4 regions of the Chryseobacterium capnotolerans genome follow, and region 2 is predicted to be linked to each of the others. Evidence: riboswitches for the same ligand, from Rfam matches in the RefSeq annotation. Region 2 holds a riboswitch; each other region holds the start of a gene.
The links. Region 2 has a riboswitch for cobalamin ahead of prpB (methylisocitrate lyase). Riboswitches for the same ligand answer to the same signal wherever they lie in the genome.
Positions count from the first base shown of each region.

Region 1: it holds a riboswitch for cobalamin, as region 2 does, so the genes downstream of both, H5J24_RS21215 (TonB-dependent receptor plug domain-containing protein) here and prpB (methylisocitrate lyase) in region 2, are expected to answer to the same signal.
Region 3: it holds a riboswitch for cobalamin, as region 2 does, so the genes downstream of both, H5J24_RS15235 (hypothetical protein) here and prpB (methylisocitrate lyase) in region 2, are expected to answer to the same signal.
Region 4: it holds a riboswitch for cobalamin, as region 2 does, so the genes downstream of both, H5J24_RS04760 (acyl-CoA thioesterase) here and prpB (methylisocitrate lyase) in region 2, are expected to answer to the same signal.

Region 1 is NZ_CP065589.1:4,408,767-4,413,326, forward strand. It holds gene H5J24_RS21215 (TonB-dependent receptor plug domain-containing protein) at 1-1,546, opposite strand, end outside; cobalamin riboswitch at 1,648-1,834, opposite strand; gene H5J24_RS21220 (cytochrome-c peroxidase) at 1,965-2,984, opposite strand; gene H5J24_RS21225 (MbnP family protein) at 3,001-3,447, opposite strand; gene H5J24_RS21230 (MbnP family protein) at 3,462-3,866, opposite strand; partial or broken gene H5J24_RS21235 (TonB-dependent receptor plug domain-containing protein) at 3,911-4,560, opposite strand, start outside.
Region 2 is NZ_CP065589.1:1,331,046-1,335,605, forward strand. It holds gene H5J24_RS06165 (bifunctional 2-methylcitrate dehydratase/aconitate hydratase) at 1-1,032, opposite strand, end outside; gene prpC (bifunctional 2-methylcitrate synthase/citrate synthase) at 1,069-2,223, opposite strand; gene prpB (methylisocitrate lyase) at 2,210-3,121, opposite strand; cobalamin riboswitch at 3,566-3,760, opposite strand; gene H5J24_RS06180 (helix-turn-helix domain-containing protein) at 4,104-4,560, opposite strand, start outside.
Region 3 is NZ_CP065589.1:3,191,596-3,196,155, forward strand. It holds gene tpiA (triose-phosphate isomerase) at 1-662, shown strand, start outside; gene H5J24_RS15230 (esterase-like activity of phytase family protein) at 860-2,125, opposite strand; cobalamin riboswitch at 2,363-2,554, shown strand; gene H5J24_RS15235 (hypothetical protein) at 2,620-3,402, shown strand; gene H5J24_RS15240 (T9SS type A sorting domain-containing protein) at 3,348-3,734, shown strand; gene clpP (ATP-dependent Clp endopeptidase proteolytic subunit ClpP) at 3,936-4,560, opposite strand, start outside.
Region 4 is NZ_CP065589.1:1,026,987-1,031,546, forward strand. It holds gene H5J24_RS04740 (PspC domain-containing protein) at 1-152, opposite strand, end outside; gene H5J24_RS04745 (PadR family transcriptional regulator) at 164-493, opposite strand; gene H5J24_RS04750 (XAC2610-related protein) at 935-1,639, shown strand; gene H5J24_RS04755 (HD domain-containing protein) at 1,641-2,231, shown strand; gene H5J24_RS04760 (acyl-CoA thioesterase) at 2,405-2,788, opposite strand; cobalamin riboswitch at 2,905-3,085, opposite strand; gene H5J24_RS04765 (hypothetical protein) at 3,150-3,914, opposite strand; gene H5J24_RS04770 (hypothetical protein) at 3,995-4,560, opposite strand, start outside.

The DNA of each region.
Region 1 (4,560 bases), 2.3 Mb from region 2:
TCTTATCTGTCACTTTGTTATAATACCCATCTACTTTTATATAAAGTCCTTTGAATAAAGATCTATCATATTTTTTCTGATAAGTAAAACCTACATCATACTGGTGGGTAAATTCCGGTTTAAGAAAAGTATTACCAACACTGGTATAATACAGGTCATTAAAGGTGGGTAGTCTAAAGATATTTTTATAGAAAGCTCTTAGGGTAAGTTCAGGTATTGAAGCGGGCTGATAGCTCATGAAGAAAGCAGGTGTCCATTCTCTTCTGTCATCAGGTTTGAAATTCATTTTTACCTTTTCTGAAGTAAATGTCCCTAACAGGCTTCCTAAGAATTTAAATCTGTTCCACTGATAGGTAGTAGCCAATGCAACCAGGGTTGTATAACGGGTAGGATAAGAGAAATTATACAAATCAGCATCAAGGGTATTGTATTGGAAATCTCCGTTCAAACTGACATCCCAATTAGGAGTAATTGAATATAGATTGGAAGAGGAAACATAGACCTCGCGTTGAATATAAGTATTGATGGCAGGCATTGCAGACTGAGACAATACAGTATCATTAAAATAAGTGTAATCATAAGCAAACTTTGCCTTCAGTTGAGTTTCAAGCTTAGGAAACAGCTTTTTTCTGAAATTGGCCTGTACAAAATAATTCTCATCAAGCATTCTTGCCCCTCTTGCTTTAAAACGGTTCTTCACGATAGGTGCCGGAATACCACGGTTTGAAATATACCCATAACCACGGATATTCCAGCTTCCGTTGTTCAGAGTTCCATTCACAGATGTTTCAAACCGTTTTGCTTTAATGTCGGAATCATATCTTTTGGAAATGGTATCAGAAGCAGTGGCTCCATTGGGATATTTTCTTCCATAACGAAATTTATAAAGACCATCACTCTGGAGAAACTCTGCACTGAAACTGGCTGCTATCCGTTTTGATATCTTCTGTTCTAACCGGAATGAAGGATTAAATAAATCAATGGAAGCACTTTTTGCTCTTATGGTAAGATTGGTTTTTCTGTTTCCTGTGAATACTGGTGTTTTAGGCTGTAAATAGATTGATCCTGATGACCCGAAGTCTTTGGCAGGTTGGAAGATCTCACTTTTCTGACCATTGTACAAAGAAATTTCTTCCAGATCATCCAAAGAATATCTTCCCAGGTCCACCTGTCCGTTTTGGGCATTTCCCAATTGAATTCCATCATAGAAAACGCCTACATGCTGGCTTCCCATACTTCGTATATTGACTGTTTTCATACCACCCATGCCACCATAATCTTTAATCTGAACACCGGAAAAATATCGTAAAGCATCAGCAACAGAATGACTGTTGAGCCTTTCGAGTTCTTCACCCTGTAAGACCTGTGCAGGGATGATTTCTTTAAAGTTCTTCTTGTAAATATTGACAGTCTTTATGGTTTCCCCTTTAATGCTGTCTTTTTTCCTGGTTTGGGAAGATAGAATTTGAGAGGTTAACACGAATACCGTGAAAACAATTGTATGGAATTGAAATGTAGTTAGTTTTGCTACCATTAGCTCATTCATGGATCATGATGACGCAAATGGATATAAGAAAAGCAACGACAAAGCACAGCTGTCACTGCACAGAATCATTGTTGTCCTAAGCTTTATTCCACGAAAGCGTCAAACGTTTATTATTTCTGGCAGGTCTTCTGACTTACTCCATTTTTGAAATCCTTCCCATTCCTAAAAACAGTGGATGCATTTTTCAAAAACTTTGGTGCGGAGCTTACAGCAGCGGGTCTGTTCCGGATTTTCACCGGATTCCCTTTTAAGAGCTTATTATGGCTCACCAAATTCCGGCAAAGATATAAAATTCCCACCAGATACGATGTCATGCAGAATAAAATGATTATCAATCAATAAACATGAAAAATCCCGCTACATTGTAACGGGATGTAAATAATAATTTTTTATTGAATTCCACTGTTTTTATCAATGATTATTTTTTCACAAATTCACGATCGCTCAGTGTTTTCATAAACAGGATAAGATTAGTCTTTTCTTGCTCTGTGAGAGGAATTCTGTTTTTATTATTTTTAAAGACAGGATCAAGATTATCGGCATCCAAAACACCTTTATCGAAATAATCCAGAACAGCCTTTAAAGTCGGAAATTGTCCAAAACTTCCGTAAGGAGCTGTGTATTCTACATTTCGTAAAGAAGGAACCCGAAAACTCATATAATCTTCCTGAATACCAGTAACTCTTCCACGCCCTGCTTCATTGGTATCCGGATTTAAGGGAAATCCTATATTTCTAAAACTTTGATCGGTAAACAATTCCGTACTATGGCAACTCACACATTTCTGTTGAAAAGTCTGATATCCCAGGGCCTCGTTTTCCGTGAAAGTTTCTCCTTCTTTTCTTTTTACCTTATCATATTTACTATTGGCAGAAATCAGAGTGTACTCATATTGAGCAATACTTTTATAAATCCTTTCAGCAGTAATAGTTTCGTCTCCAAATGCTTTTCGGAACAGATCTTTATACATCATATCATCCCTTATTTTCCCTATCACCTCCAGAATAGAAGAACCCATTTCTTCATGAGTGATAATAGGAACCAGGGGTTGATTTTCCAATTGAAGAATATTGCCATCCCAATTATAAAACTTCATAAACAGCATGTTCTGAATAGCCGGCACATTTCGTAATCCTACTCTATTCTGAATTCCTATTCCCTGTGCATTATTATCGGCAAAGGCATTTTCCTGTATATGACAACTAGAGCAGGAAATACTATTATCTGTACTTAGCCTTTTCTCATTAAATAATTTTTTCCCCAACTCTATCCCATATTTTGTAGGACTGTTAGAGTTCACCGAATTATTTAGTTCCGGAAATCCAGACGGAATATTGAGTGAAATTTGTGGATTATCGTCAGAAATAGGCTCATAACGATCATTATTACATGATATTAACAGAATAAGAATCACTAAAATATTTAATCCTTTTTTCATTGCAGCAGAGTAGAGTCTAATTTTCAACACTGCTCACTGAAAACATTCCGGAAATATCACTTGAACCGTTACCACCGAGGTTATCAACAAATTTTACCATTTGGTTAGCAGTATGAATATTCGGAGTGGCATTGCCATCTGATCCTGTTCCCGTAACCAATACAATCGTATTAATTTTGCCCGTCAACAGCTTATCAAAATCTGCTTTAATAATAATTTTAGGAGCTTTGTTATCCACAATCGCATGTTGAGAAAGATCTAAAGTAACATCTCTATACGCATCTACTCCCTGGGTAAAATTACCTTCTGATCCTTTTATAGTACTCCCTGTGTGGATAGACATCTGTTTGTTATCCGTTCCATAGAAACCTTCGATTTTTGTAAAACGATAACCAGCTCCCCACTCCCACATCATTTGGGTATCATTGGCACCTGCGGTAGCATAAAACTTTGGAAACTTCACCTGATCCAAAACATTCAGATCTTTTTTACTCCTAGTCCGAATTTGATTTTTTTATACTCTCCGGCAGGGATATTGCTCAGTAAATAACGAAGCGTTTCCGGTTTTGATTGGTCAATCACTGTAGCACCTTGATCCAGGTCATTAACTTTATAAGGAACTTCATTCCCATCTGCTTTTACCAGTCGAATATTACTTATTACATATTTCAATTCTGAAAAATGGTGAACCTGTCCTTCTGCTGAGGTATTGGTTGTAGCTGTACCAGAAGTGGATCCTCCAAGAACAATCGTTTCATTTTTAAACGTATTCTTAAATTCAAGGGTAACATTATTGGCAACAGGATTATCATCGCTGTTCTGGCAAGAAATTACACCTAATGAAAAAGCTGATAATAGTAGATATTGTTTTAAGTTTTGCATTTTAAAAATTTTAGTTGTTGTTTTAATTAAAGTTTCTGTCATCTTTAAAAGTTGAATTTTAAAGACGTATAAATATTACGGCCCATTCTTGGGATATTTCCCCAGTCTGCATAGGTGCTGTAATATTTGTTTAACAGGTTTTCGGCTCCTACCTGAAAAACGGTCTTAAGTTTTTTGATTTTGAAAGCATAATCCATGGAAAGATTCCATATGGTGTATGCTGGTGTCTGATCTTCACCATATTCCGGACTGTAATTGAGCTGGATAAAATCTCCATTTATAGAGGTCTGAATTCCAAAATTGCCATAGGAATAATGTAAAGAAGTCAGATAACTTAAAGGGCGGATGAAAGGCAGATTTTTTCCTTTATCATCTCTTCCTCTTGCATACGTCAGCGTTCCTTTCCAATGTAAATCCGGAATAATGCTGTAATTGGCATTCAAAGACATGTTAAAAAGTGTGGCATGCTCCAGTGAAGTATAAGCTTTCACTCCTACCGATTGATAATTCATAGGACTTCCAAGACTTAAAATTCTTCCTATAATATAATTCTGAATATAGAAGTAATTTACTTTGGCTTCAATATTCATTTTTTCATTTTTAAAACCTGCACTGGCATTGGTTTCATAGGAAATTTCATTTTTTAAATCAGGATTTCCAATATAATCATAGCGATCAAAGCTGTTGTAGATAT
Region 2 (4,560 bases):
ACGGTCTGCCGGATTGTTCAAAGGTCCTTTTTTATCAATGATACGAATGGCAGCTTCGTGGGTGCGGATGGTCATTTTTTTGATATCGTCTGTTGTTTTTCCAATCTTTTTCAAGGTAGCATGCAGTGTCATTGCTGCTTCTACAGCGGTTTGAGAGTGGAACTCTGCCGGGAATGAGATTTTGAATAATACATTTTCCATGACATAAGAACCATAATCTCTCTGGAATTTGAATTCATTTCCTTTGAAAGAGACATCATAGAATCCCCATGTTTTTGCTGTTAATACAGATGGGTAACCCATTTCTCCTGTTTTAGCGATCAATGCTAAACGTACTGCTCTGGATGTTGCATCTCCGGCAGCCCAGGATTTACGGGAACCTGTATTGGGAGCGTGACGGTAGGTTCTTAAAGATTGTCCGTCTACAAAAGCTAGTGATACTGCATTGATGATCTCTTCACGCGTTAAACCAATCAGCTTTCCTACAACAGCGGTAGAAGCCAGTTTTACCAATAATACGTGATCTAAACCTACCTTATTAAAAGAGTTTTCCAATGCCATTACCCCTTGAATCTCATGGGCCATAATCATGGCTTCCAATACCTGCTTCATTTTTAAAGGCGATTTTCCTTCTGCAATATTGGTTCTTGATAACCAGTCTGCTGTGGCTAAAATTCCGCCAAGATTATCTGATGGATGTCCCCATTCAGCCGCCAGCCAGGTATCATTGAAATCCAGCCAACGGATAATAGTTCCAATATTGAATGCAGCCTGAATAGGATCCAGCTGGAACTGTGTACCCGGAACTTTTGCTCCGTTAGGAACCACTGTTCCCTTTACGACAGGACCTAAAAGTTTTGTACACGCTGGGTAAGTTAAAGCTTCCAATCCACATCCGATGGTGTCGAGAAGACAATAATGGGCTGTTTTCCAAGCCAGATCATTTTTGATCTCATAGTTCAATACATAATCTGCAATATCTGTTAATACTTTATCCGGTTGGGGTCTTTCATTTGAAATGTGTGATGACATCTTTGTTTTATAGTTTTATTATTAATGATAATTTGTTTATTTTCTGTCTTGTAGAGAAACGTATTCCTTATTTTCAGGGCCTGTATAATTGGCACTTGGGCGGATGATTTTTCCATCCTGTCTCTGTTCAATAATGTGAGCGCTCCATCCTGTGACTCTGGAAATAACGAATAATGGAGTAAACATAAGAGTAGGTACTCCCATTAGATGATAAGATACTGCGGAAAACCAATCCAGATTCGGGAACATTTTCTTTTCTTCCCACATAATGGTTTCCAGTCTTTCAGCAATATTATACAACAGCATATCTCCGGCTTCCTCAGAAAGTTGCTTAGCTACTTTTTTAATCACTACGTTTCTAGGATCCGAAATCGTGTAAACCGGATGTCCGAATCCGATAATCACTTCCTTATTGGCAATACGCTGACGGATATCTGCTTCAGCTTCATCAGGTGAATTGTAACGGCTCTGGATTTCGAATGCCACTTCATTGGCACCACCGTGTTTTGGCCCTCTTAAAGCTCCAATGGCTCCTGTAATACATGAATAAAAATCTGAAGAAGTTCCGGCAATAACACGAGCCGTGAATGTAGAGGCATTAAATTCATGTTCAGCATACAGGTTAAGCGATATTTCCATAGCTTTTACCCAGGAATCGGGAGCTTTTTTACCATGTAACAGATTAAGGAAATGTCCGCCAATAGTATCGTCGTCTGTTTCTACATTGATTTCTTTACCATTGTGGGTATAGTGGTACCAGTATAAAAGTCCGGAACTGAATGAAGCTAATAATTTATCTGCAATATCTCTTGCTCCGGCTACATTGTGATCATCTTTTTCAGGCTGAATACTGCCAATAGCAGATACCATAGACCTCATCACGTCCATCGGATGCGCTGCTGCCGGAATACTTTTTAAAATATTTCTTACAGAATGCGGAAGTCCTCGAAGAGATTTTAATTTGGCTTTATAATTTTTCAACTGAGCTCCGGTAGGCAGCTGACCGTAGATTAAAAGATAAGCTACTTCTTCAAATTCTGCTTTTTCAGCCAGATCCAGGATGTCATATCCTCTGTAGTGGAGATCATTTCCACTTTTTCCTACACTGCAAAGGGCTGTATTCCCTGCTGCTACTCCTGAAAGGGCTACGCTCTTCTTAGGCTTGAATGTTGGTTCGCTATTCGTTGACATTACTAATATTTTGTTTAAAAAGGTTATCTAATTTTTGTTCATAATCATGATATCCAATGCTTTGGTAGAGTTCTTCTCTGGTCTGCATGGTGTCTAATACATGGGCCTGAGTTCCATCTTTACGAATATGTTCATAGACATTCAAAGCTGCTTTATTCGCAGCACGGAATGCTGAAAGAGGATAGAGGATCAATCCTACACCTGCGGCTTTTAGCTCATCAACAGTATACAAATCAATCATTCCAAACTCGGTGATATTGGCTAGCACAGGAATTCCTGTAGCATCTACAAATTTTTGATAAAAGCTTAGGTCAGGAACTGCTTCTGCGAAGATGAAATCAGCACCAGCTTCCTTATAGGCAATGGCTCTTTCCAATGTTTTTTCCAGCCCTTCATTCGCAAAAGCGTCTGTACGGGCTCCGATTACAAAGCTTTCGTCTGTACGAGCATCAGCTGCAGCCTTTAATCGGTCTACCATTTCCCCTTTGCTTACGATTTCTTTTCCCGGGCGGTGTCCGCAACGTTTTGCACCTACCTGATCCTCAATATGCAGAGCTGCTGCGCCTGCTTTGATCAATGATTTTACTGTTCTTGCGATGTTGAATGCTGACGGACCAAATCCTGTGTCCACATCTACCAATAAAGGTAGATCACAAACGTTGGTGATTCTTTGAATATCAATCAGCACATCCTCCAGTGTAGTGATTCCTAAATCCGGAACTCCTAAAGACCCGGCAGCAACCCCGCCTCCTGAAAGATAAATGGCATTGAAGCCAGCTTGTTTGGCCAGTAATGCATGATTGGCATTGATGGCTCCTACAATCTGAAGAGGACTTTCTTTTTGCATGGCCTCCCGGAATTGTGCACCAGTAGACTTCCAGTTTTCATTTTTAGTCATTGTAATATTTATGGTTTAGTTGAAATTTGTGTGATAAGAAAGAAGGGTTGCTAAGCTGCTGTTGGGTGATAAAAAGAAAATGATCAGAAGAAATCAGATAAGTTGTTGATGAGCATGAAGACAGAGAACTTTTCGAAATTTCACAGAATGAGACTTCTACTGTCATAAATCTGTTGCTCATGGATACATAATTGTGATTGGCTTGGTACATTTTTAAACTTTTTACATAGATTAAACCCTATAAAAAGCTCTTGTAAACTTCACGATGTCTTTTGTGAGAAAGAAAAATTATGGAAAGGGGACACGGGTGAGCTGTAGATTCATAGAAGAACCTGCTGTTCTGCTACTCTCTATCTCAAAAAATAATACAAGTTGATAAACTATGTTATCATATCATTATCCATACCGTATCATACCTGACTATAAGCTTCAAATCGCGAAAGCATCGTCAATTCGAAATAGGCAGGTCTCCTGACTTGTAACAGTTTTTATCATCCTTCCCATATACCGCAGCATACAGTGGATATGAATTTGATAAAAACCTTTTTATTGTTACTTACAGTTGCGCGACAGTTCGTGATTTGCACACGATTCCCTTTTAATACACAGCTAAGTGTTACCAATTTCGGTTGATAAAGAAGGTGTTAAGAACTCCTTGGTGGTAAATATAGACATTTTATGAGAACGGCAAAATATTTTATGCAAACAATAATTAATTTTCAGTAATGAGTTGATAATGTTTTGTTTGTAGGGGTTTGTTTTTTGGCGATATGATAAAAATCAGTCTTTTTACAGTGTTTTATTATTACCAAATCATTAACAAATGTGCCTCAATGTTAAATGAAATAAAATAAAGGGTGTGCTTTTATAGTAATTTTCGTTATTTAAAAATAGAGCAATTAAGCCTATATAATCCAGAGTGAAAATTTTAAATTTTGATGAGGTGAGAATCAGCAAATATGAGTTGGAATTATCAATGAATTTAGCTGCTTATTCCATTAGTGTTCTTAAGTTTACTTGGAATTAAATTGTACTTTCTCTTAAATGCTGAAGAAAAATGCCTTGGGTTTTTATATCCGATAATATCGGAAATTTCATTGATGTTCAAGTGTCCTTCAAGCAACATTTTTTTCGCTTCTTCCATTTTCATGTCGTTCCAGAAATTGAAAACAGTAGTTCCAAATAGTTCTTTAAAGCCCTTTTTCAATGTAAATTCATTCGTACCTACCTGATGGGCAAGATCAATTAATGAACAGGTTGTGCTGAGATTATTGACAATAAAATCTCTCACAGCATATATTTTATCTTCATCTTTTTTAGGAAGAGATGAGGGGGAAGATTCGTTTTTAAAAAGCTGTTCCAGTTGTAACAGAAGGAGTTCAGCAACCTTAGCTTCAAGATAAATCCTTTTAAAAATCCCTTTTCTGTCGCAATGGATG
Region 3 (4,560 bases), 1.9 Mb from region 2:
ATGCAACGAACTGTGAGGTTTGGATTGCTCCACCATCTTTATATTTAATGATGGCTAAAGATATCTTTGAAAAGGATGAGATCGGAGTATTCTCTCAGGATATGAGTGAGCACGAAAGCGGTGCCTACACAGGAGAAATCTCTGCTGATATGTTGGAGTCTATAGACGCAACAGGTTCTTTGATCGGACACTCTGAAAGAAGACAATATCACGGAGAAACAGATTCTCACTGCAACAGAAAAGTAAAATTAGCTTTAGATAAAGGTCTTACTCCAATCTATTGTAACGGAGAAACTCTTGATCAAAGAAAAGCAGGACAGCACCTTGAGGTAGTAAAAAACCAAACTGAAGTAGCCCTTTTCACGCTTTCTGCTGAAGAGATCAAAAAAGTTGTAATCGCTTACGAACCGGTTTGGGCTATCGGAACAGGAGAAACAGCAAGTCCAGAGCAAGCTCAGGAAATTCACGCACACATCAGAAACATCATTGCTTCTAAATACGGGCAAGAGGTTGCTAATGAGGTTTCTATCCTTTACGGAGGTTCTGTGAAACCTGATAATGCGAAGGAAATCTTCTCTCAGCCTGATATTGACGGAGGTCTTATCGGAGGTGCTGCTTTGAAATTAGAGGATTTCTCTAAGATTATTGAGGCTTTCAACTAATATTGAGACGAATAATATACATATAAAAGCCCCTGAAATTTATTTTCAGGGGCTTTTTATTATAGGTTTTGGCTAAAGTCAATGGATATTAATTTCTCATTTAAATGGACTAAAGCCCATTTCTATTGAACCATTCAAATGATATACAATAAAAAACGGCGGAATAAATTCCGCCGTTTTCCGTTAAAAAAATCTAATTATTGAATATCGACTATATACATAGTTCCTTTGTCAACCTTCCCGGTTTTAGGAAGGATTTTAGCTTTTGGGTTTCCGCTTCCGTCGTCTACTACTCCAAAATCATCATCATTGAAAACAGCCAGTTTATTATTTCCTAAATAAACAATTCCTTCAAATTTATCATGTTCATAACCAAGCTTTGCAACAAGGTCTACAGCTAATTTTTTAGTCACAGGCTTAATTCCTGCGTTGGTAAGCTCATCCCAGGTACATTGCTCCAAAGCTTTTCCATTTACTTTCATTCCGTCTACGGCCGCAAGATCAGTTCCGGTTACATCTGTTGCATCACTTAGGTTGATTCTGTATACCTTTTTAATTCCACCCTGTGTTCCGAAGTTACCATCTCTTTCAATAACAAGGAATTCATTATTCCCCAATGCTGTAATATCACAAACCGAATCAGAAGCTCCGCCATCCTGTTTATAAATATATTGTTTCGTTTGCCCTGTAATAATATCGAAAGTTACAATTCTGGTTAAAGTCGTATTAGTTGCCAAAGCTTTTGAAGGAACCAACATCATCGATTGCATTGTTCCTACCAATGTTTTTCCGTCTGGAGTAATGCAAAGCCCTTCCATTCCTCTGTTCGCTCTTCTTTTTGCTAAAACAGCGGGTAATTTTCTAGTTCCTGTATTTACACCCATTGGGCTTATCCTTTCCATCTCCACTCCATCTGCATTGTAATGAACTATATGTGGACCATATTCATCAGAAACCCAGAATGTACCATCAGGTGCCGCTACAATGCTTTCACTGTCTAAACCATATTTATCCGTACCCAACTCATTTCCTGCTTCATCATAGGCTACTTCACCCGTGCTTCCCATTCCTAAAGGGTTTGGAAGCCCTGTGATAGGCTGACCGGATGGGTTTTTAAGTTTAATATATTTAATCACTTCCACCTTTCCTTCAGCATTAATTTTAAAATGCATAATAGTAGGCGTAAAATTAGGTGCTAAAAACTTCTTCCCGCTCTTATAATCGGTATTGGGGCCACGGTCTGTAATAACATAAAACTCACCTTTTCTTGTGGGATGAGCTGCCGCTCCGGATCCGAATCCACCATTAATGACATCTACTCCATTTATTGTTGCCAGTTTTGAAAATGGAAACTCCTGCGGAAGTTTAGAATAATTAATATCTGGATTATTCATATTGTTGTCATCATCTTTGCATGACCACAATGCAGCCATCATCAAAGCAGATAATAGTATTCTTTTCATAGTAACTTTTATGGCGCGAAAGTATAAATTGATTGTAAACTGATCTTGAATACAATGATAATTGTATTTTAACAATAGAATACTAAGATGAATTCAATATAAACAATGAAATACCCTATTTGATTCGGGAAATCAAAAACAAAGTAGCAATTCATTATCAATCAACAAAATCCATCATCAGAAAACACTGAAACCTGATCTATAATTCACAAAACAGATATCAAAATTTATATGATATATTTGCACCGTTTTTAAGGTTGAACACTGTTCACAATAGGGAATCAAGTGAGAATATTATTTAAATCTTGAGCTGTACCCGCAACTGTAAGCTGTTTTACCTATAGCTATTAATAATACCACTGGGCTAGGATCCGGGAAGGTTGGCTATAGGATGCGAGCCAGGAGACCTGCCTTAAATACACATTTAGTTTCAGGCTGAAGATCATCCTGTAGATAAATAAGTTTCGGGAATAAAACTTTAATTTAATTATATTATGAGAAAAATCTATCTTTTTTTCTTACTGCTTTGTACGCAGTTTTTCTTTGCCCAGTTTACAGAAAACGACATTAAGTTTTGGGTGGGAACCGGTTCTAAAAAGGCTTATTTCATTGCTGATTTCAATGATAATAATACTCCTAAATCTTATGCATGGGGCTATCGTTTTGATGATGATAATTTAACAGCCGAAGACATGATCAATGCGATTGTGGCTGCAGAACCTAAAATAGAGGCTGACATTCCTTCAGGATTTCTACACAGTTTCAAATATAATCACCATACTCCAAGTACTGATGATTACTGGATTACCTGGACCGGGTCAACTGCCGGAAATATGTCCAATCAAAATAATGGTGTAGGGTATACGGCTTTAACAGACGGGCTGTGGTTTGGCATTACTTATGGTCTTGATTTCATCGACACACCACCATCAACTCCGGTACCAGCCTACAGTTCTCAATGGTACACCTTATCCCAAATCACCAATTGGATAGGAACAGGAAACAATAAAAGCCTTGTTGTTGTAGATTTCGGAACCAATAATTCAAGTGGAAAAGCTAATTCCTTCGTTTTTGGAATTCAATATAACGGCAGTATCACAGCGGAACAAGCTCTACAGCTTATCCAGTCACAGGCTGCTTATTTCAATTTTACTTCCAACAATAATCAGGTTTCCAGTTTATCATTAAATACGTTCTCTGGAAACACCTCTGGAACAGAAAGATGGAAGTTATATGCCGGAAAAGACCTTTCAAGCTGGCAAAAAAGACTGATCTGAGTCAGATCCAATTAAGTAACAATACATGGCTGGGATTAAGCTTTGGAGAAAGAAGTCCTTTCACTCCTACTGAAGCAAATAATGCGACATTGTCTGTTGCCTCTGTATATAAGAAAGCATCATTCAACATTTATCCTAATCCAACAAGTGATTTCATTCAGATTGAAACTTCTGAAAATATCAGAGAGATTAATATCTATTCTTCTTTGGGACAAAAAGTAATGGCTTCACAGGAAACAAAAATTAATGTTAAGTCTTTAAAATCCGGGGTCTATTGGGTTGAGATTAAGACCAAAAGTGGTTCTACGGTGCATAAGATTGTGAAGAAGTAAGAAAGGGGAATGATTGAACCACCCCGTCAAATCTTCGATTTGACACCCCTTCGGAGGAGGGGAATTATCACGTCTTCAATTGTTATTTTCTTCGTAATAGTAATTCACTATGAAATATATAATAAAAATTCGTGCAGCGGTGGCTAAAACAAAAAACGCATCCCGATTGGGATGCGTTTTTCATGATGATTATACAATCAATTATTTTTTCTCTGCTCTTTGAAGAACTTCATCTACCATTCCGTAGCTCTTAGCTTCTTCAGAAGTCATCCAGTAATCTCTGTCAGAAGATTTCTCAACCCATTCGTAAGTTTGTCCTGAATGGTGAGCGATGATGTCATAAAGCTCCTGCTTTAACTTCAACATCTCTCTTAAGTTGATCTCCATATCAGAAGCTACTCCCTGAGCACCTCCTGAAGGCTGGTGAATCATTACTCTTGAGTGCTTCAGCGCAGAACGCTTTCCTTTTTCTCCGGCAACCAACAATACAGCTCCCATTGAAGCAGCCATCCCCGTACAGATTGTTGCTACATCAGGTTTAATGATCTGCATGGTGTCATAAATACCTAATCCTGCATATACGCTACCACCAGGAGAATTGATATAGATCTGAATATCTTTAGAAGGGTCTGCACTTTCTAAGAATAGAAGCTGAGCAGTAACGATATTCGCTACCTGATCGTCAATTCCTGTTCCAAGGAAGATAATTCTGTCCATCATCAAACGGGAGAAAACGTCCATCTGAGCAACGTTTAATCTTCTTTCTTCCATGATGTACGGAGTTAAGTTCGTTGGGCCATACATTCCCATATACTGATCGGTAGCC
Region 4 (4,560 bases), 300 kb from region 2:
ATTCTTATTTCTATGTCATGCATTACCTCATCTGCTTCCGAAGCATCCAGTGAGCTTCTCAGAGCGTTCAGGTAGTCGCTGAGCTTTATATATGCGTGTTCTTCTATGGTAAAAGAAAAACCTGCGAGTCCTATTGAGAGTGTCTTGTTCATAGCTTTGTTTTTTAATGTTGTTGAGTGATTTGGTTTACTGAAGCGGTAAGCTCATTCCACGTATTTAAAAGTTCATCCAGGAAAAGTTTTCCTTTTTCTGTGATCTGATAATATTTTCTGGGTGGCCCGCCTGTAGATTCTTCCCATCTGTAAGAGAGAAACTCTCCGTTTTTAAGTCTTGTAAGAAGAGGGTAGAGGGTCCCTTCCACTACATCCAGTTTTCCTTTTTTCAGTTCATCAATGAGATCAGAAACATACATTTCGCGATTATTGATGAGACTTAGAATACAGAATTCCAGAATTCCTTTTCGCATTTGCGCTTTGGTATTTTCAGTATTCATCTTTGATAATTTTTGTTAATTAAGGTTATATTTTTAGAAAAGTGCTCCTAGCTAGTTGAGCCTATTCTAATTTTACATTACAAAGATATGTAAATAAAATGGTATTATGCAATACAAAGTAGTGAAATTTTGAAAATAAAATTATTAATATATTGATAATCAGTATAATAAATTTTAATTTAAAATTTTGAGTAATATGCTTTAAGAGAAAAACTTTCTAAAAACCTTAAAAATTGAGTGAATTTTGAAAATGTAAGGTATGAAAACCTGGTTTTGATAAATGTAAGGCTTCACTTTTATCTGCGGTAAAAAGTTTTAATGCTAATGTTACCATCTATCTCTCATCAAAATGAGTTTAAATACATTTGAGTTTTGAAATCGAAACTATGATTCGTATTTTTGTTTGGAAGTTTTTATAAAACATTTGAATCCAATATTACTATGAACATGAATATTTTGAATTACTACAGGAGTATATCCGCTTTTCTATTATTAGGGCCTTTATGTTTTGGGCAGTACCAGTTTGAGGTAAAAGATGCTTCAAAAAACTATAATGCCATTATTCATATCAACAATTGTTTTGATGATCAGTGTATGGAGAAGGGAACAGTGGAATTATTTGATAATAAAAACAGCAAAGTACAAACCTTTACATCAGATAATCTGGTTTTACATCTTGGAAAGGGGCAGAGACTGCAGCGTGGAAAAATGATCCCTTTAGCAAAGGAACAAAGCCCTTTAATCTTTGGTGATTTTAATTTTGACGGAACTGAAGATCTGGCCATAAGAAATGGAAATATGGGAAATTACAGTTCGGCATCTTATGATGTGTATGTATTTAATAGTACCAGAATGGCTTTTGTGAAAAGTAAAGAGCTTACAGAACTAGGATCAGATAATTTTGATTTTTTTGAAACAGATCCGGTTCGCAAGCGCATTATTACCTTTGGAAAGGATGGCTGCTGCCGACTTTTCACCACAGAATTTGAAGTAATTCCTAATAAGGGACTTGATAAGGTGCTTGAAAAGGAAGAAGACAGCAGTGAAGAAGGCTATGTGAAAGTCATTATAAAAGAAAAGAAAAATAATAAATGGACTACCAGAACGAAGGTATATCCATCAGATCAATACAATAGAGAAAAGTAAAATGAAAATTCAGAAAGAAATTGATTTTATCCTGGCTGTAGATGCCCTGAAAAATGTACAGAGAAGAAATTATAATGCAGATGATTCAAGAAGAGAGAACACAGCAGAGCACTCCTGGCAAATCATTATTTTGGCACAAATCCTTTATCCTTATGCTAAAAACCGTGCAGATATAGATTTGTTAAGAGTCATAAGAATGCTTTCCATTCATGACCTTGTGGAAATTGAAGCAGGAGATACTTTCCTTTTTGATGAAGTCGCTATGATAGGAAAGTTTGAAAGAGAAAAAGTGTCTGCCCAGAAAATCTTTGGAATTCTGGATGAACCTCTACGTTCTGAATTCTTCAATCTATGGCTTGAATTTGAGGAAGAAGCGACTCCGGATGCTATTTTTGCATGTTCTATCGATAGAATTATGCCTTTTATTCTGAATTCTCATACTTCAGGAAAAAGCTGGACAGAAGCAGGTGTTACTGAAAAGCAGATCAGGAATATGCTGGAAACTGTCATTACGAGAGCATCAGATGAAATGGGAGAAGCTTTTGAACTGCTGTTGAGCAGAAGCCTGGAAACTGAAAAAGTTTTAAAATAATCTCAAATAAAAAGCTGATGACTGGATTTTATTGTTTCTCCTATAATCAATAGAAGCCGTTTGTTTAGCTTTTCTGAAATCAGTGAAAACAGGAATATTTTATCCAGAGTTTAGCAAACAAGACATATTATAATGAGTTTCGGGCGGCCTTTGGCCGCCCGAAACTTTTTTATTTATAGTATCTGGATTGGTTTCTTGAATTCATCAATTGCAACAAAAGTAAAGTCACCTACGATGGCTTTTTCTCTCTCATAAGAGTACATCTGCTCTGTGTAGATTTCAACGCTTACTTTCATACTTGTCTTTCCAACGTATGAAACTTTTCCGATCAGTTCTACAATCGTTCCGGCAGGAATTGGTTTTTTAAAATCGATTTTGTCACTACTTACAGTTACCACTCTTTTTCTTGCGAAACGGGTCGCAGCAATAAAGGCTACTTCATCCATAAGCTGCATAGCAGTACCTCCGAAAAGAGTATCGTAATGATTGGTTGTGTTAGGGAAAACCGCTTTAAAGATTCTGGTTTCGGCAGCTTCAATTCTTTCTTCTGTAGTCATATTTCATTATTAAATAAGGCGAAATGAAATAATATCAAAACAACAGAATAATGACAGGAACATTGGAAATCCCTGAAACAATCCATCAGATCAATAAAACTTCAAATCGCGAAAGTTTCTTGTTTAAGAAAGCGGCAGGTCTCCTGACTTGTAACATCATTTATCTCCTTCCCATGCCTCGCACAGTGGATCTTTTGATAAAGATTTCAGTTACTTACAGTTGCGCGACAGTCCGTGATTTTCACACGGTTCCCTTTTAATCTGCGGTTATGCAGAACCAGTTTCTGTGATGAATAAGCCTAAACTTTTTCGGTGCAAAAATAATGAATTTATTCCGGATTATGATAAATAATCTGACTGATTACTCTTCCCTTTTTGATCGTCCATAAAGTGGTATATCTATATTCCCCGAACCATTGATCATATAAAGGAAAATGTTGTCATTGTCCAGGGAGGTTACTCCTATATTGTTAAAGTCCATAGTGGGCTGGAACATATTTTTGATGGCTTCTCTTACAAAAACAGAACCTCTTCCGGGCTGCTGAAGTCTGATAGATTTGATTTCAGTCATTCCTTCAGGAAGGTCGTTGCCAATTCCCCACGGTTTAACTTTATCAATTGTAAGAAGCTTTCCTTCTGAATCTTTTTCCTTTTTACGGTAACCGGCATTGGATGGGTAAACATCAATAACCACTTTACTTCTTTGTGCAGTAGGAATTTTGGGATCAGAATTATCAGTGAAGATCAATGATCTTCCGTTTTTAGATTTAGAAGGAGTATAAGCGGGAAGCTGATCCACAAAGGCAATACGTTCTTTGTTAACCATTCCTTCTTTGTCAAGAGTTTCATATCGTACAAATGGTTTGTCATCATCCTGCTTTTCAGGATATTTGATCCAGATCCATTCCGTTTCTCCCGGAGCAGGTTTTACATAAACAAATACATCCCCTTTACGCATACGGATCTTATCTACAATTTTTCTGTAGTTGTCTTTATGTACACGTACATTGGCATATCCTTCTTCAGCTTTTACAACACCAAAAGGAACTTTGTTTTGCCCTTTAACGAAGGCTAAAGAAAAAATACTGAAAGCAGACAGGTACAATGCTTTGTTTACTGAAATCATCTTAACAAATTTTAGATTCCCAAATATATAAATTTAATGCTTTTTGGATGGGTAAAATAAAAATGTATTTATTGAAATTATCAATATACTCTGAATAATTTATAAAATTCATCATCAGGAATATAATACTTGTCATTCTCCTGTAACCATTCCAGAGATTCTTTACTGAGATTTAGTTTATCATAGGCTTTGGTTTTCAAATACTTTTTTTGTCCATCGACGATACTGTATATTATTTGCCCTGTTTTATCGTCTACCAATAGGGTTCTCTCTTTTGTCGTTCTGTCTTCTGGATGTGGAGAAAGTAAAATATACCAATAGGAATGAATGTCATTAAAAGCTCTATAAATACCTATAAAGGGAGATCCATATGAATCCGCTATAGCCAGAACATCGTAAAAATTCATCCTGAAAGGAGAGTCATGGTCTATTTTTTGTAGTAATGTTCCGTCTTCAGCATAAGCGTACCATATTCCTCGCGGATAACCGGCAGCTTTTACTCCGTATCCAAAATGTCTTATGGTATGAATTGAACCATTTTTGTAGAAGTTAACTTGGGTCTGAAATGAGTTAGAAAACTGTTGGGTATATCCTGCATTTTCAGTTGTTCTTGTATACTTCTGTGTATCTTTTTTACCCGTCAGAA